DNA from 3 places in the Thalassotalea ponticola genome. Region 1 is predicted to be linked to each of the others. Evidence: predicted binding sites of a transcription regulator. Region 1 holds the regulator's gene; each other region holds the start of a gene.
What was found. Region 1 encodes sigma-54, which starts transcription at its own class of promoters, with help from an activator protein. Its sites were predicted from a motif close to GTTGGCACGNNNNTNGNNT; they were not measured.
Positions count from the first base shown of each region.

Region 1 (4,710 bases):
TTTTGGAATTAAGGCCTTGTCTCAAAACGGGGTTGCTGTTGCAGTGATCACCGGTCGTCAGTCAAATATTGTCAACAATCGGATGCGCGCGCTAAATGTGCAGTTTATTGTGCAAGGACAAGAAGACAAGATGCCCGCGTTAGTTGATATTGCTCAGCAGCTCGACCTTGATATCGATGAGGTCGCCTATATTGGTGACGATGTGCCCGACCTGCCCTGCATTGAAGCGGTAGGCCTTGGCGTTGCAGTGAATGACGCACACCCTCTAGTGGTGCGAAGCGCTGACTATGTCACCTTTTTAAAAGGTGGACACGGCGCAGTTAGAGAGCTGTGTGATCTGATCATGCAAGCACAAGGAACTCTGCACCTTGCCAAAGGAGCGAGCGTATGACCCGCTCGCATTATATTTCGATTATCTTATTTGTTATTGCCATCGCCATTTATGGCTATTTGCAGTATCAGCAGTCTCTCAAACTCGATAGACAACCTTTAATCGAAATTAATGAACCGGCATTTGTCGCCAAAGCACTTACCGCCAAAAAATTTGATAAAGATGGACAGTTAATCCATACCATTTATGCCGAACAAATGACCCATTTTGACCAAACAGCTGAGACTCAGTTTGTCGCCCCAGCCTATACGATTTACCCAACTGATGGCTCAACATCGTGGCGTTTAAGCGCCGATTCTGGCTTAATTGGCCGCGACAATATATTAATGCTTGAAAATCAAGTAAGATTATCCAATGATGATCAATTGGCCTATATCTCTGAAGTTCAGGCGACATCCTTACTGTTGGATTTAAACACCAAAATTATTACCTCAGAGCAAGACATTAAGATACTGGGTAAAGACTTTACTATGTACGGCTCTGGTTTAGAAATTAATGCTACTACCACTGAAATGACGTTGAGTGACCATGTACAGACAATCTTTAAAAAACGCGATCAATAAGTTAGTAATCGCTCTACCATTGTGTTTCGTCAGTCATTTATCGATTGCCCAACAAGCTGATTTTGAGCAAGACATCAAAATTGTCGCGAAAAAACAGGCCACCGATTTAAAGAAGCGCATCGCTAGCTACAGCGGCAATGTCAAAATCACCCAAGGCTCTCTGACTATATCGGCCGACTTAGTGCAAGTAATTGACGCCAAAGAAGCAGAAAATAAAAAATATCTGGCGCAGGGAAAGCCGGCAACGTTTTCACAACAGTTAGACAATGGCGATACCATTAAACTGCAAGCCAATGAAATCACCTACTCGCCATATACCAGCACACTAGTGATACGCGGCAATGCCAAGGTCAGCCAGCAAGACAGTATGGTGCAAGGTGACGTTATTACCTACAACCTAGAAACAGAGCAGTTAACCGCAGACGGAGATGGCACGGGTATTGTTACCACCATTATTGCTCCCGATAAAAAATCAAAAAAAACAACCGAACCTGAAAGTGAAAAAGAACAGTAAGATGACCGCTACTCTCGATGCAAAGCACTTAGCCAAAGCCTACAAAGGGCGCAAAGTCGTAAAAGATGTCAGTTTGTCCGTTAACGCTGGTCAAGTAGTCGGCCTGCTCGGTCCAAATGGCGCCGGAAAGACGACGTCGTTTTACATGATTGTTGGACTGGTTGCCAGCGACGAGGGTACAGTGACCTTAGATGACGTAGATCTGACCCTGTTACCGATGCACGAACGCGCGCGACACGGTATTGGCTACTTGCCGCAAGAGGCATCTATCTTTCGCAAGTTATCGGTACGCGATAACATTATGGCAATATTGCAAACCCGTAAAGAACTCAGCGCGAGTCAGCGCCAAGACAAGCTCGAATCGCTAGTCGAAGAATTCAATATTGGCCATATTATCGACAATACCGGGCAAAGCCTGTCGGGGGGAGAGCGTCGACGCGTTGAAATAGCCAGAGCGTTAGCGGCTGATCCCAAATTTATCTTACTCGATGAGCCCTTTGCCGGCGTCGACCCGATTTCAGTCAGCGATATAAAAAAAATAATTTTACACTTAAAAGAACGCGGTATTGGTGTGCTTATCACCGACCACAACGTGCGTGAGACACTCGATGTGTGTGAACATGCGTATATTGTGAGTCACGGTGAACTAATCGCGCAAGGTAGTGCCGATCAGGTATTATCTAATCAGCATGTGAGAGATGTCTACCTAGGTGATAAATTCACGCTATAGTTATAGTAACAAGGTGACCAAACACTGTATCAGCAGGGTTAGTTTTCTCCGCCAAAATTGGCATATGTAATTCGTTTTATGGAAAGCAATTAACTCATGAGACCAAGTCTTCAGCTGCGCATAGGCCAGCATTTAACGATGACGCCACAGTTGCAACAAGCGATCAAATTGTTGCAGCTATCTACCTTGGATCTGCAACAAGAAATTCAAGAAGCTCTCGACTCTAATCCGTTGCTTGAGGTTGATGATAGTCAATCGACGGATGATATGGCGGATCTCGATATGAACGATGTGCAACAATCGTCGAGCAATAGTGATAACGCCGATCAAATTACCACCAGTGAAGCTCTTACCAACAGTGAAATCCCTCAGGATTTGTCGGTTGATTCGACTTGGGAAGAAAGCTTCAGCGCCGGTACGTCAATGACCGGCATTGCCCCGCCAAACGACGACGATTCGCTATATCAAGGTGAAACCAGTGAAACAATTCGCGATCATTTGACTTGGCAAATGGAGCTCACTCCGTTTTCTGATACCGACCGCAGTATCGCGATGACGATCATTGACGCGATAGACGATGCCGGCTACCTGACTATCAGTACTGCTGAAATACTCGAAAGTATCGCCGATGAACGCATCGAATTGGACGAAGTTGAAGCGGTGCTCAAGCGAATTCACATGTTTGATCCCATCGGCTCCGGTGCGTGTTCTGTACAACATTGTTTATTAATCCAATTAAATCAATTTGACAGCAATACACCGTATTTAGCGCAAGCCAAACAAGTGATCAGTAAACACATTGATTTGCTCGCCAACCGCGACTTTCGCAGTATCATGCGCAAAACGCGGTTAAAAGAAGACGAGTTACGCGAGGTAATGCGCTTAATACAAAGTTTAAACCCTCGTCCTGGCGATGCCATTGCCCAAGGCGAGGAGCAATATATTATTCCTGATGTCAGTGTGGTGAAGAAAAACGGACGTTGGGTGGTTGAACTAAACCCCGATACTGCACCAAAGCTCAATATAAATGGTCAGTATGCTGCTATGGCGAAAAACAGTTCAGCCCAAGACAGCCAGTTTATTCGCTCGCACTTACAAGAGGCTAAATGGTTCATCAAATCACTGGAAAGCCGCAACGATACCCTGTTGAAGGTATCTAACTGTATTGTTCAACAACAGCAAGGTTTTTTTGAACACGGACCTGAAGCCATGCGCCCTATGGTGCTAAATGACGTTGCCGAAGCGGTTGAGATGCACGAGTCGACAATTTCTCGGGTTACCACACAAAAGTACATGCATACTCCAAGGGGAATCTTTGAATTAAAGTATTTCTTTTCTAGTCATGTCAGTACTGAAAACGGGGGAGAGTGCTCATCGACGGCGATACGCGCCCTAATTGAAAAGCTGGTCAACGCTGAAAACCCACAGAAGCCTTTAAGTGACAGTAAAATTACTGCATTATTGGCGGAACAAGGTATTAACGTTGCGCGCCGGACAATAGCTAAGTATCGAGAATCTTTGGGTATCCCACCATCTAACCAAAGAAAAAGCTTACTGTAAGCACAACGATAAGGAAACAGCTTATGCAAATCAATATCTCTGGTCATCATGTTGAAGTTACCGACTCTATGCGCGGTTATGTTGAACAAAAATTTGAGAAACTTGAACGTCACTTCGACCATATAAACAACGTTTATGTCGTATTGAAAGTTGAAAAGCTGCAACAAATCGCAGAGGCAACGCTACACGTGAACCAAGGTGAAATATTTGGTTCTGCCGAAAATGAGGACATGTATGCATCGATAGATGCACTTGTCGATAAACTTGACCGTCAAGTGTTAAAACACAAGGCGAAATTATCCAGTCATTAAATTTTATGAATCTTGCCAACTTGTTATCACCGGACTGCACAGTGTGTGCAGCTCCGGGCAATAGTAAAAAAAACATTCTAGAACAAATTAGTGTGCTTGCGGCCAACAAAATCAGTTCGGCGACAGCAAAAGAATTACTCAATAACCTGATCAACAGGGAAAAGTTGAGTAGTACAGGGATTGGTAATGGCATCGCCATACCGCACAGTAAAATCAATAATAACGAGCAACCCATCGCCGTACTTATCACCACAGATACACCTATAGGCTTTGATGCAATCGATAATAAACCGGTGGATATCTTCTTTGCTCTGTTCGTTCCTGAAGACCGCTGTCAGCAACACTTAGAGACACTAGCGAGTATCGCGCAATATTTTGCCGATAAACAAAACAGTAAAAAAGTCAGACGCTGTACCTCAGCCAATGAACTTTACAACACGGTCGCCAACGGCTAACAGGGAATCGCTATGAAATTAATGATCGTCAGTGGCCGCTCCGGCTCGGGAAAAACTGTCGCTCTGCGCGTACTGGAAGACTTGGGCTACTACTGTGTAGACAATATTCCCGTCAATCTATTACCCGCTCTCACACACACGGTGATTAATGATTACCAGCATGTTGCCGTCTCGTTAGATGTACGC
Region 1 covers NZ_CP166871.1:429,341-434,050, reverse strand. Annotated here, with positions in the region: gene kdsC (3-deoxy-manno-octulosonate-8-phosphatase KdsC) at 1-391, shown strand, start outside; gene lptC (LPS export ABC transporter periplasmic protein LptC) at 388-954, shown strand; gene lptA (lipopolysaccharide transport periplasmic protein LptA) at 920-1,468, shown strand; gene lptB (LPS export ABC transporter ATP-binding protein) at 1,470-2,198, shown strand; gene ACAY30_RS01960 (RNA polymerase factor sigma-54) at 2,295-3,758, shown strand; gene hpf (ribosome hibernation promoting factor) at 3,782-4,069, shown strand; gene ptsN (PTS IIA-like nitrogen regulatory protein PtsN) at 4,075-4,524, shown strand; gene rapZ (RNase adapter RapZ) at 4,537-4,710, shown strand, end outside.

Region 2 (4,710 bases), 720 kb from region 1:
AAATTTTATTATCCACCAAAGATGCCCTGCAACAGGTTGACGCCGATTTTATTCCAGAGCAGTCAAAACGCGTCTATCGCATCATGGCAAGCGACTATGCTGCTTCAACCCTACTGCCCAAATTACTGGAACAACTTAGCACCATCGCCAGTCAAACGACAATTGATATCATGACCCCAAGTGACGTCACCTTTCGAGATGTCGAGGATGGCAAGATAGATATGGCCATTAACTTGTTTAATGAACTACCGCAATCGTTTCATCAAAAAGTGTTGTGGCGAGATAGCTTTAGTTGTTTAACGCGTGTAGACAATCCCGTACTCAACGATTTTAATTTGGCTAGTTATTTGGCCAGTAAACACGTGTGGGTATCAAAAACGGGATTTGGTGTTGGCTTGGGTATGAACCCTAAAGATGTGCAAAAGTTAGGTTGGGTAGATGAAGCATTAGCGCGTATCGGAAAACACAGAGACATAAAAGTGTTTACTCGTAATTACCACGTTGCTATGCAGCTTGCCCATGATGCTCAATTAATTGCAACCTTGCCCAGTAAAGCGGCGGAGGTGCATAAAGCCGATCCGGCGTATGCGGTATTAGCGCCGCCGTTTGATATTCCCGATATCGAACTAAAAATGATTTGGTCTCCGTTGTTACACCATGAGCCCAGCCACATTTGGTTTCGCCAACAAGTGGTAAGCGCTGCGCAGCTCTGTTAAACCAGCTTCAACCGGCGAAAAAGCGCGCCTTTCTCGCCGCTAGCTAACGATACGCAAACAGGCTGGATAACAGCCTAAAAAATACTGTCTCACTGCAAAGACCGTTTTATGCGATTAAAATACGACTTACTTGTGTACCATTAACACAGTTTAAAGCAACAATCATCAAAAGCAGCAAACACAAAACGCAACAAGCATAAAAAAGCGCCGTTTAACGACGCTTTTCAATCAACCTATTTATTCGGTAGGTGTGGTATTAGCGACGTCTGCGACGACTTACCGCTAAACCAGCTAGGCCCAATGCCAATAATGCAATGTTGTGAGGCTCTGGAACCACTCTCGCCTCTAACGCTGCAACATAAAACTCTTGATTAAGATATGACACGGTGAATGACTGACCTTCTGTAAACGTAACTTCTCCGCCATCACTTATCCACGCGTAGTTACCAAAAGCACCACCTGAACCACTGCGTGTGCGTGTAGGTTCATCAACCAGAACACCATCCCCTAACACGTCAAAGGCAAATTTACTGCGAGTAGTAGAAAAACTAACCTCAATTGCGTCACCGTCAAAAAAGCCCTCGTCGTGGTTATTGTTAAACCACAATTGCTCAAGGCTTACATAGGCACCGTTTGCGATGTCGGTGAAGGTAAAGGTCAGTGACTCTCCTACCGTGATGTTATCGTCATTGCCTGGTACACATTGCATGTTAGCATTCACGTTTGAACAGACACCTAAACCACCTTCGAGACCGGCCGAATTGGCATCATCTAAATAAGCGTAGGCAGGGGTTCCGTCGTTTGCCGTGATGGTCAACGTTGCACCACCAATATCAAAAACCCACTCTAACTGACCTTGCTCGTTATCTTTAGCAAGCTCCATAAAGTTAATGACAGTGGCCGATGCTGACGAGGCCATTATCAGCCCTGCCGCACCAATTAATGAACAAAGTAATTTTTTCATAAGTTTCCTCGTTTTAATTAACAAATTGTTGTTTTTACCAAGCGAAACCATGCAAATAATCAGCCACAATAAAAAAAATACATATAAACAGAAGCTTAGCGACATGAATTTGGTTAAGTTAAACGGCGATTACCTTATTGTAAAAAATACCGACATCCAATATGGAACTGTTAACCGTTGAAATACAGAGTGTTTTTAGACTGAGAGCCCGATAGAAAAAGGCGTCTGCTCACTTTGGCTTATACCCTTAATGGTTAAATTTGTGTAAATTTATACAACAAAATGAAAATTTCCAGTCATTACGTCATTCGTTCCCATGACCACACAAACTAATTGCAACTGTTTATTGTCGCTGCGTGTTATAGATTCGTGTTGTAGACGACAGTATAGTCAATGTAGACGTTGCCTAAATTGCCTTTGTTTTTAGGCGTATTTATTACAAACTGGTATGTGACGAATAACAGCGTCGTTGAACGTACTTGTACAAACTTAAATACGAAAAGTAGATAAAACAGCGAGGTTAATCGGGGACAACTCTGCATTACCTGCCCCCTAGATTCAGCGTCATAGACGATAACGCAAAGGATGCGTCGCACCACTTCTATAAATTACCTCTATACATTCGCTTATGCATCACCGTTAGTTTAATACAGGTTTTACTGCGAATGAATCGGTAAGAATATTGGGATTGCCATAGAACAGTGGTAAACACTGGTTGGCCAATCCACCTACCGTTAAAGCGGCCCTACATGACATCTATTACGACGCTGTTAGTGGGTGACTTGTCATCGCGAGATGACAAATCACCTTGATAAGTAAGGTGTAAACAGAACAATAAATTTGGCATCACATAATAACAGACAAAAACAAACCCAGATAACTATCTAGGCTTGTTCGAGTTGCTCACGTGTTTTGTGAGTTAACCAATGCGTTTTCGACCGCATCGTATCATAGAGTGAAGATATCCTATAGCGTGCGCTTGCGGCGACTTACAACGATGCCCATTAACCCAAGAGCTAATAGCATAATGTTGGTTGGCTCTGGAACCAAAATGCCGATGCGTGGATCAGGTCCTTGAAAGGTAGCCATCGCAGCCATATAGAAATCGCTATTACCGTTAATATGTGACACGGTAAACGAATCGCCATTCACTAATGCAATACCTTGAAAACTAACCGCAAATGTATCACCGTATGCTTCTGGAATACCTTCTTGATCACCTGAGTTCATGTCGACAATAAGCGTCTCGTAATCAGCAACAACTGAATCAAAAGAAATTTCAACATTATTGTTGCCTTCACCGAAACCACCATCGTGGTTGTTGTTAAACCAAAGTTGAGCAAGTATGGCTGCTGAGCGATCTGCAATACCACTAAAGGTAAATGTTAACGACTCACCAAGCGTGACGTTATCATCACTGCGCGGATCACATTGATCGTTAGCATCGAGGTTTTGACAAGCGCCAAGACCACCAACTTCCCCTCCTGAAGGACCGTCTAAATAGGCAAAACCGCCACTGGCTGTTATCGTTACCGTCCATTCTGATGTAGTTACGACTAATACATCTGTGCCACCTTCACCTTCGGTTTCTTCTAACGCGACAAAGTCCACAGCTTCTGAATATGCCGACGCTGACATCATTAAACCAATACTGGCTAAAATTGCTGTTAAATATTTTTTCATGTTCACCTCACAAGATTTATTGTATTGACGTTGCCTAGAAAGATGATGCATATTTCAAGCCTTTTCGAAAAAGGTGCAGTTATACAATTAGTTAAAAGTTTGCAAAGAAAATGCGGTATACAGGCGAACAAACTTTGTAAAGAAAACTGACGCTCAATAGTGGGTACACACACAAGCTAACGAAGATTAATAATGCGATTTTTCAACTAATTACACAGGGCAAAAAAGAAACCGGTTACATTTAAAAAATCAAAATCGCCGGCGCTATGAGTTAACAATATAACCGGCTTAGATCAGGTATCGATTGGTTCGTTTGCAGGTGTAACTGGTTGGGTTTATTTGTTGCTCCTAATCACGTATTGATATCGAAGGCGAGCTTTTACATATAAAAAAGACTGGTTTAGCACCACTTATCCCGAAAACAAGGCGATTTGTCGATAACAACTCGCTCTTAACAAAGAGTTAACGTAATATTTACGGTGTTAAAAATCTTACCGAATTATTTGCCGAGCTATAGAGTAAGACGTGAGTATGAGTGACCGTTGCTATAAAGATATGAACGGGAACGAAAAATGCGACACAAACTCAGAACCACTTAACAGCGTGCGTTTTTCGCACCGTCAACGATCCAACTTTATTAAGGAGCTTGTTATGGACACAGACTTATTGACCGCGTTGTTATCAAATTTCAAACTGCGTATCGCGTTTGTTTGTTCTGTGTTGATGTGTGCACTTGTTTTAAGCGTTTCGCATCAAGCCAAGGCCGACGTAGCTGAAGAAGCTTGGGATGGAACAACAAAAGTTCAAATTCAAAAGCTCGAAATGTACACCTCCTCAGAATATCCGGCGATAGAGGCGTCAGTATCGTTAGTTGTAAGTAATCCAGATCACGTTGGCGTAACGCAATCAACGGTTATCGACCCGCAAGGTATCAACCGAACAGGTAAATCAACGTTGAGTTTGTTTTCATTAGCAATGCAGATTCAAGATAGCCTACAATTTTACTTAACCAAGCTAGAACAGTTATTTGAACCCAATAACCAAGGTTATCAAAGCGACTTTAGCGAACAAGGCTGTGCAACGTCACAATTAAGTCGCTTTATTTTTTAACGAGATGACTATTCGCCGGAATCATTGCTACCTCGCAATGGATTTACACGGCCACCAGTGACCTTATCGGCGCGACCTTCAAGCTTAGCCTTTTCAGCTCGACGTTTGCGAACTTCTTTTGGATCGGCAATCAGAGGACGATATATTTCAATTCGATCGCCGTCTTGCACTACTTGCTGTAGTTTTACCGCTTTATTCCATATGCCAACTTTATTTACTTGCAAGTCTATTTCAGGG
Region 2 covers NZ_CP166871.1:1,153,963-1,158,672, reverse strand. Annotated here, with positions in the region: gene ACAY30_RS05020 (LysR family transcriptional regulator) at 1-716, shown strand, start outside; gene ACAY30_RS05015 (PEP-CTERM sorting domain-containing protein) at 973-1,680, opposite strand; gene ACAY30_RS05010 (PEP-CTERM sorting domain-containing protein) at 2,647-3,363, opposite strand; gene ACAY30_RS05005 (hypothetical protein) at 4,015-4,473, shown strand; gene ACAY30_RS05000 (RnfH family protein) at 4,482-4,710, opposite strand, start outside.
Region 2: ACAY30_RS05010 (PEP-CTERM sorting domain-containing protein) is a predicted target of sigma-54. The motif match lies at 3,474-3,492, and genes of this name have one in related genera.

Region 3 (4,710 bases), 690 kb from region 1:
CACGATAAAGGTGTGTTTATCCAATCGATAAATATTGGCTTTCACTAAACCGATGTAAAGCAATGTGGCATTAACCGTCGCCGATATAGCGGTGGCGATAGCGAGTCCCACATAACCAAACAGCGGTGCGAGAATAAGGTTAAATACCATGTTCACCACCATCGCTATGATGCCGATTTTAACCGGTGTCGTGGTGTCTTGTCGGGCGTAATAGCCCGGGGCGAGTATTTTGATAAACATAAAGCTCACCAAGCCACTCATATAAGCAAATAACGCATACGATACTTGTTGGACATCGTGTTGACTGAATTCGCCACGCATAAAAAGTACCATGATAACCGGTTGGGCCAATACGATTAAGCCCGCCATGGCCGGCCAACCCAATAAGCTAACAACTTTTAGCGCCCAACCCAACGTTGCCGCAAACTGCGCCTTGTTCTGTCCTGCATGTAAACGCGATAAACTCGGTAAGATAATCGTTGCAATAGCAATGCCAAATAGCCCCAAAGGAAACTCTAACAAACGATCGGCGTAGTAAAGCCAACTAATTGAACCGGTAATTAAAAAGCTGGCAATTAAGGTATCAAGCAATAAATTAATTTGCGTAACCGATACGCCAAATAGTGCAGGAATGATCAGCTTGCGTATTTTTTGAACCCCGCGATCGCGCCATCCCCATTGCGGTTTTACCAGCACGCCCGCTTTGTAAAGGAAGGGTAATTGAAATAAAAACTGGCTCAAACCGCCAAAGAATACCCCCCACGCTAACGCATAGGCCGGTTGTTCAAATAGATCAGAGCCATATATCGCCGCTAAAATAATACACACATTGAGTAGCACCGGGGTGAAGGCGGCTGCGGAAAACTTGCCAAGGGTATTTAAAATAGAGCCCGCTAAGGCGGTAAGCGAAATAAACCACAAATAGGGAAAGGTAATCACCAATAGACTTGAGGCAAGATCAAACTTAGCGGCATTGGCGCCGTCGTTAAGCCAATCGAGGAACCAGCCAAAACCAAACAACGCAACCATCAGCGGCGATGCAATCATACCAAATGCGGTAACCAAGGTCACAATGACGCCTAACGTACCACTGACCTTAGCGATTAACTGTCGACTTGTTTGACTATTGTTCTCATCATCGAGGTGCTGATACTCCGACAAGACGGGAACGAACGCCTGTGCAAAGGCTCCTTCAGCAAATAGGCGACGCAAGAAATTAGGAATTTTATTGGCAAAAAAGAATACATCCGCACCCGCACTGGTACCGATCTTATCAGCGATAACCACATCCCGTACCAATCCCAGTACTCGAGATAGTAAGGTCATAAAGCTGACGACTAAGCCTGATTTGAGCAAGCGCTTGGCCAAAATTACTGCTCCTTTGTTATTGTTTTGATTATTTTCGTAACCAAGCCCAGTAAACTTTCGATTCAAGGGCGATTTGTGTTACTATCATAGCCTTTGCGGGGCTGCGTTAAAACCGCTATTTAAAGCCAATAAGTAGTTAATGTCTATTATGCTGATAAAATATTTGACATGAGCAGAAAAAACAGGCATATTTCGCATCCTTAAATTATGGCTATATTTATTTAAATTTTAGGAGTTCATCTTGGCTAACTCTAAGACTGCTAAGAAGCGCGCTATCCAATCTGAAAAGCGTCGCCAACACAATGCTTCACGTCGCTCTATGATGCGTACTTACGTGAAAAAAGTTATCGCTGCTATCGAAGCTGGTGATAAAGAAGTTGCTGCAAAAGAATTAGCAGCTGCTACCCCAATTTTAGACCGTTACGCAAGTAAAGGTTTAATCCACAAAAACAAAGCTGCTCGTGCTAAGAGCCGCTTAAATGCAAAAATCAAAGCGCTTTAATTATAAAGTTGCCTCGATAAGTTTTTGCAAAAACGTTTTTGAGAAATACCGCCTTAGGGCGGTATTTTTTTATCTGTCATATCCCATCGCTGAACACTGTCTGTCGCCTCACATTAACTAGCGATACGGCATTAAAAATTGCATTACCTTGCAATGTTACGAACTTTTAACACTGCTATCGGACGATGATGACCACCGCGCCCTCATGATTAAAACCTCATCAAAAAACAATCTCTTAGACTCTTTTAATCAAGCATACCTGTGAGTGCGGTTAACTGCCCTAGGGCGTGTAAACGTCTTTAACTACACCTAACAACATCAGCTCTACAACAAGTTAACAATTATTTTGTGTCGCTTTTTTTTACATCAGCAAGCACGGCATTATCGACATCAATGCAAAAAACCTCGCTAGCACATTAAAAACGTCACCTGCAAAATACTGGCATGAATAGTGCTTAAATTAACCCAGTAGAAAATAGTGAATAAATAACAACACCTTGGAGCTTTCATGCATTACAAAAAATACCTATTGTTCGCATTAGTACTGTTGCTGTGGCAACCGTTTGGCGTTAAGGCCGCTTATATCTCTTGCGCTGAGCAGTTTGGCTCAGGGTTGGGTGATGCAATCGAAAGCGCCGTGTCAAACAGCAGTGGTTGCGATGTTGGTGAGTCCAACAATGATAAGATTAAATCTGAGTTATACGTCAATAAACATCAAATGTTTGGCTATAGCGACTGGCAGCTTATCGAAAAATACGATCATTTGGATGATGGTCAGATGGGTGAGTTAACATTTGGTGATATGGACGGCTATGAAATCATGGTTGTTTTAAAAGGCTCAAATTCAAAAGATACCCAGTCATCGAGTTACGTGGGCTTTTTAATCGATTTAAGCAGTGCGTTTGACGATGAATCAAGTATGTACTCAATCAGTTGGGAAAGTGTGTTTTACAAAGGCGATTTTAGCGACGGCAAACGCCAAGACGTATCACATATCACCTTGTACAAACGCTATGTTGGTAACACACCCTGTCAAGGTACAAGGTGTCCGGACCCTAGAGATGTACCTGAACCAAGCACGCTGTTAATTTTACTCAGTGGTGTTGCTGGCTTGCTGCTGCGTCGCCAAAGAAATTAGCGCCAATAACAAGCGCTTTTATTAGCTTGTTGCAATATCCAACAACGCACTTGGTGAATTGCAAATAAGTTACCTTTCCAAAAAAAGCAAGGTGAATAGCTCAGCTATTCACCTTTTATTTGTAGCCTTTTATTTCTAATGCGGTTGATGCTCCGCAACGAACGACTGACGGCAGATTTAACGACTTACACAGAGAACGGGTACTGAATGGGATCGTGATGCTGATAGCCTGTTACTTTAAAGTCATCAGCGGTTACCCACTTTTCAATATCCTCAAGCGATTTAATGTCTGGGTTAATTTCTAATTGCGGCGCAGGAAAAGGCTTGCGCTTTAATTGCACATTTTGCATTAAATCTAACTGGTCTTCGTAAATGTGAGCGTTGACAATTTTGTGATACGCCGTGCCCGCTTTGTGACCGGTGATTTGCGCTATTAAAGCTAAAAAGGTGAATACCTGAATTTGATTGAAATTGAGTCCCAGAGGTACATCACAAGAGCGTTGAAAACTGGTCAAATAAAGGGTATCCCCGAGCAGTGAGAAATTATGGGTGTGCATACACGGACGCAAACAGCCCATGTGAAATTCACCTGGGTTGTAAAACGAGATAATCTCACCGCGATCGTCAATGCCGTCTTTTAGGTTGTCTACCACCTTTTTTAACTGATCGATGGTGCCACCGTCAGGCTTTTTCCACGCCCGCCCTTGAACGCCGTAAACGCGTCCCATATCGTCTTCGCCTTTGCGGTATGGATTGTTTAACCAAGCGCTGTTTTCATTGGCATTGGCATCCCAAGTTTTGGTACCTAAGGCGCGAAAGTCGGCAGCATTATCGTAGCCTTTAATATAACCGAGCAACTCAGCAATAGCTGCTTTGTAAAAACTCTTGCGAGTGGTAATTAACGGAAATTGATTATTGGCTACGTCGTACTCTAAATCGGCATTAATCACGGTTAAACAACGTTTACCGGTGCGTTTGTTGTCTACCCAAACGCCTTCATCGATAATGCGCTGACAAAGTTGTAGATACTGGTTCATTAACACGCTCCCTTTGTTGACTTGTTAGTGTGTACTGCGGTCGGATGATTCAATCCCCAAACGATTAGGCCAACACCGATAATTATCATTGGCAGCGAGAGTATTTGTCCCATCGACACGAAGCTAAAGATAAATCCTAAATGGGCATCTGGCTCGCGGAAAAATTCTACAATAAAGCGGAATAATCCGTAACCAGCTAAAAACGTACCGCTGGCAACGCCGCGCGCTTTAACGTACTTACTGACCAAATAGACCATGAAAAACAACACCACACCTTCGAGGAAAAACTCGTATAGTTGCGATGGGTGTCTGGCGAGACCGAGCGGATCGGTGGGAAATACCATCGCCCAGCTGACGTCAGTTTCACGCCCCCAAAGTTCGGCATTGATAAAATTGCCAATGCGACCAGCGCCTAGGCCAAACGGCACCAAAGGGGCAACAAAGTCGCCAACATCTAAAAAGCGCTTGTTTTCTTTGCGGGCAAAGACAAACAGAGCAGTAATAACACCAAGTAACCCACCGTGAAACGACATGCCTCCGGTCCATATTTTAAATAAGTACAGGGGATCGGCGAGGAAGTAATCAAAATTATAAAATAAAACGTAACCTACACGGCCGCCGATAATCACCCCTAAAAAACCATAAAACAGTAAATCACTGACTTG
Region 3 covers NZ_CP166871.1:1,119,875-1,124,584, reverse strand. Annotated here, with positions in the region: gene murJ (murein biosynthesis integral membrane protein MurJ) at 1-1,368, opposite strand, end outside; gene rpsT (30S ribosomal protein S20) at 1,610-1,870, shown strand; gene ACAY30_RS04845 (PEP-CTERM sorting domain-containing protein) at 2,379-3,008, shown strand; gene ACAY30_RS04840 (thymidylate synthase) at 3,194-4,045, opposite strand; gene lgt (prolipoprotein diacylglyceryl transferase) at 4,045-4,710, opposite strand, start outside.
Region 3: ACAY30_RS04845 (PEP-CTERM sorting domain-containing protein) is a predicted target of sigma-54. The motif match lies at 2,309-2,327, and genes of this name have one in related genera.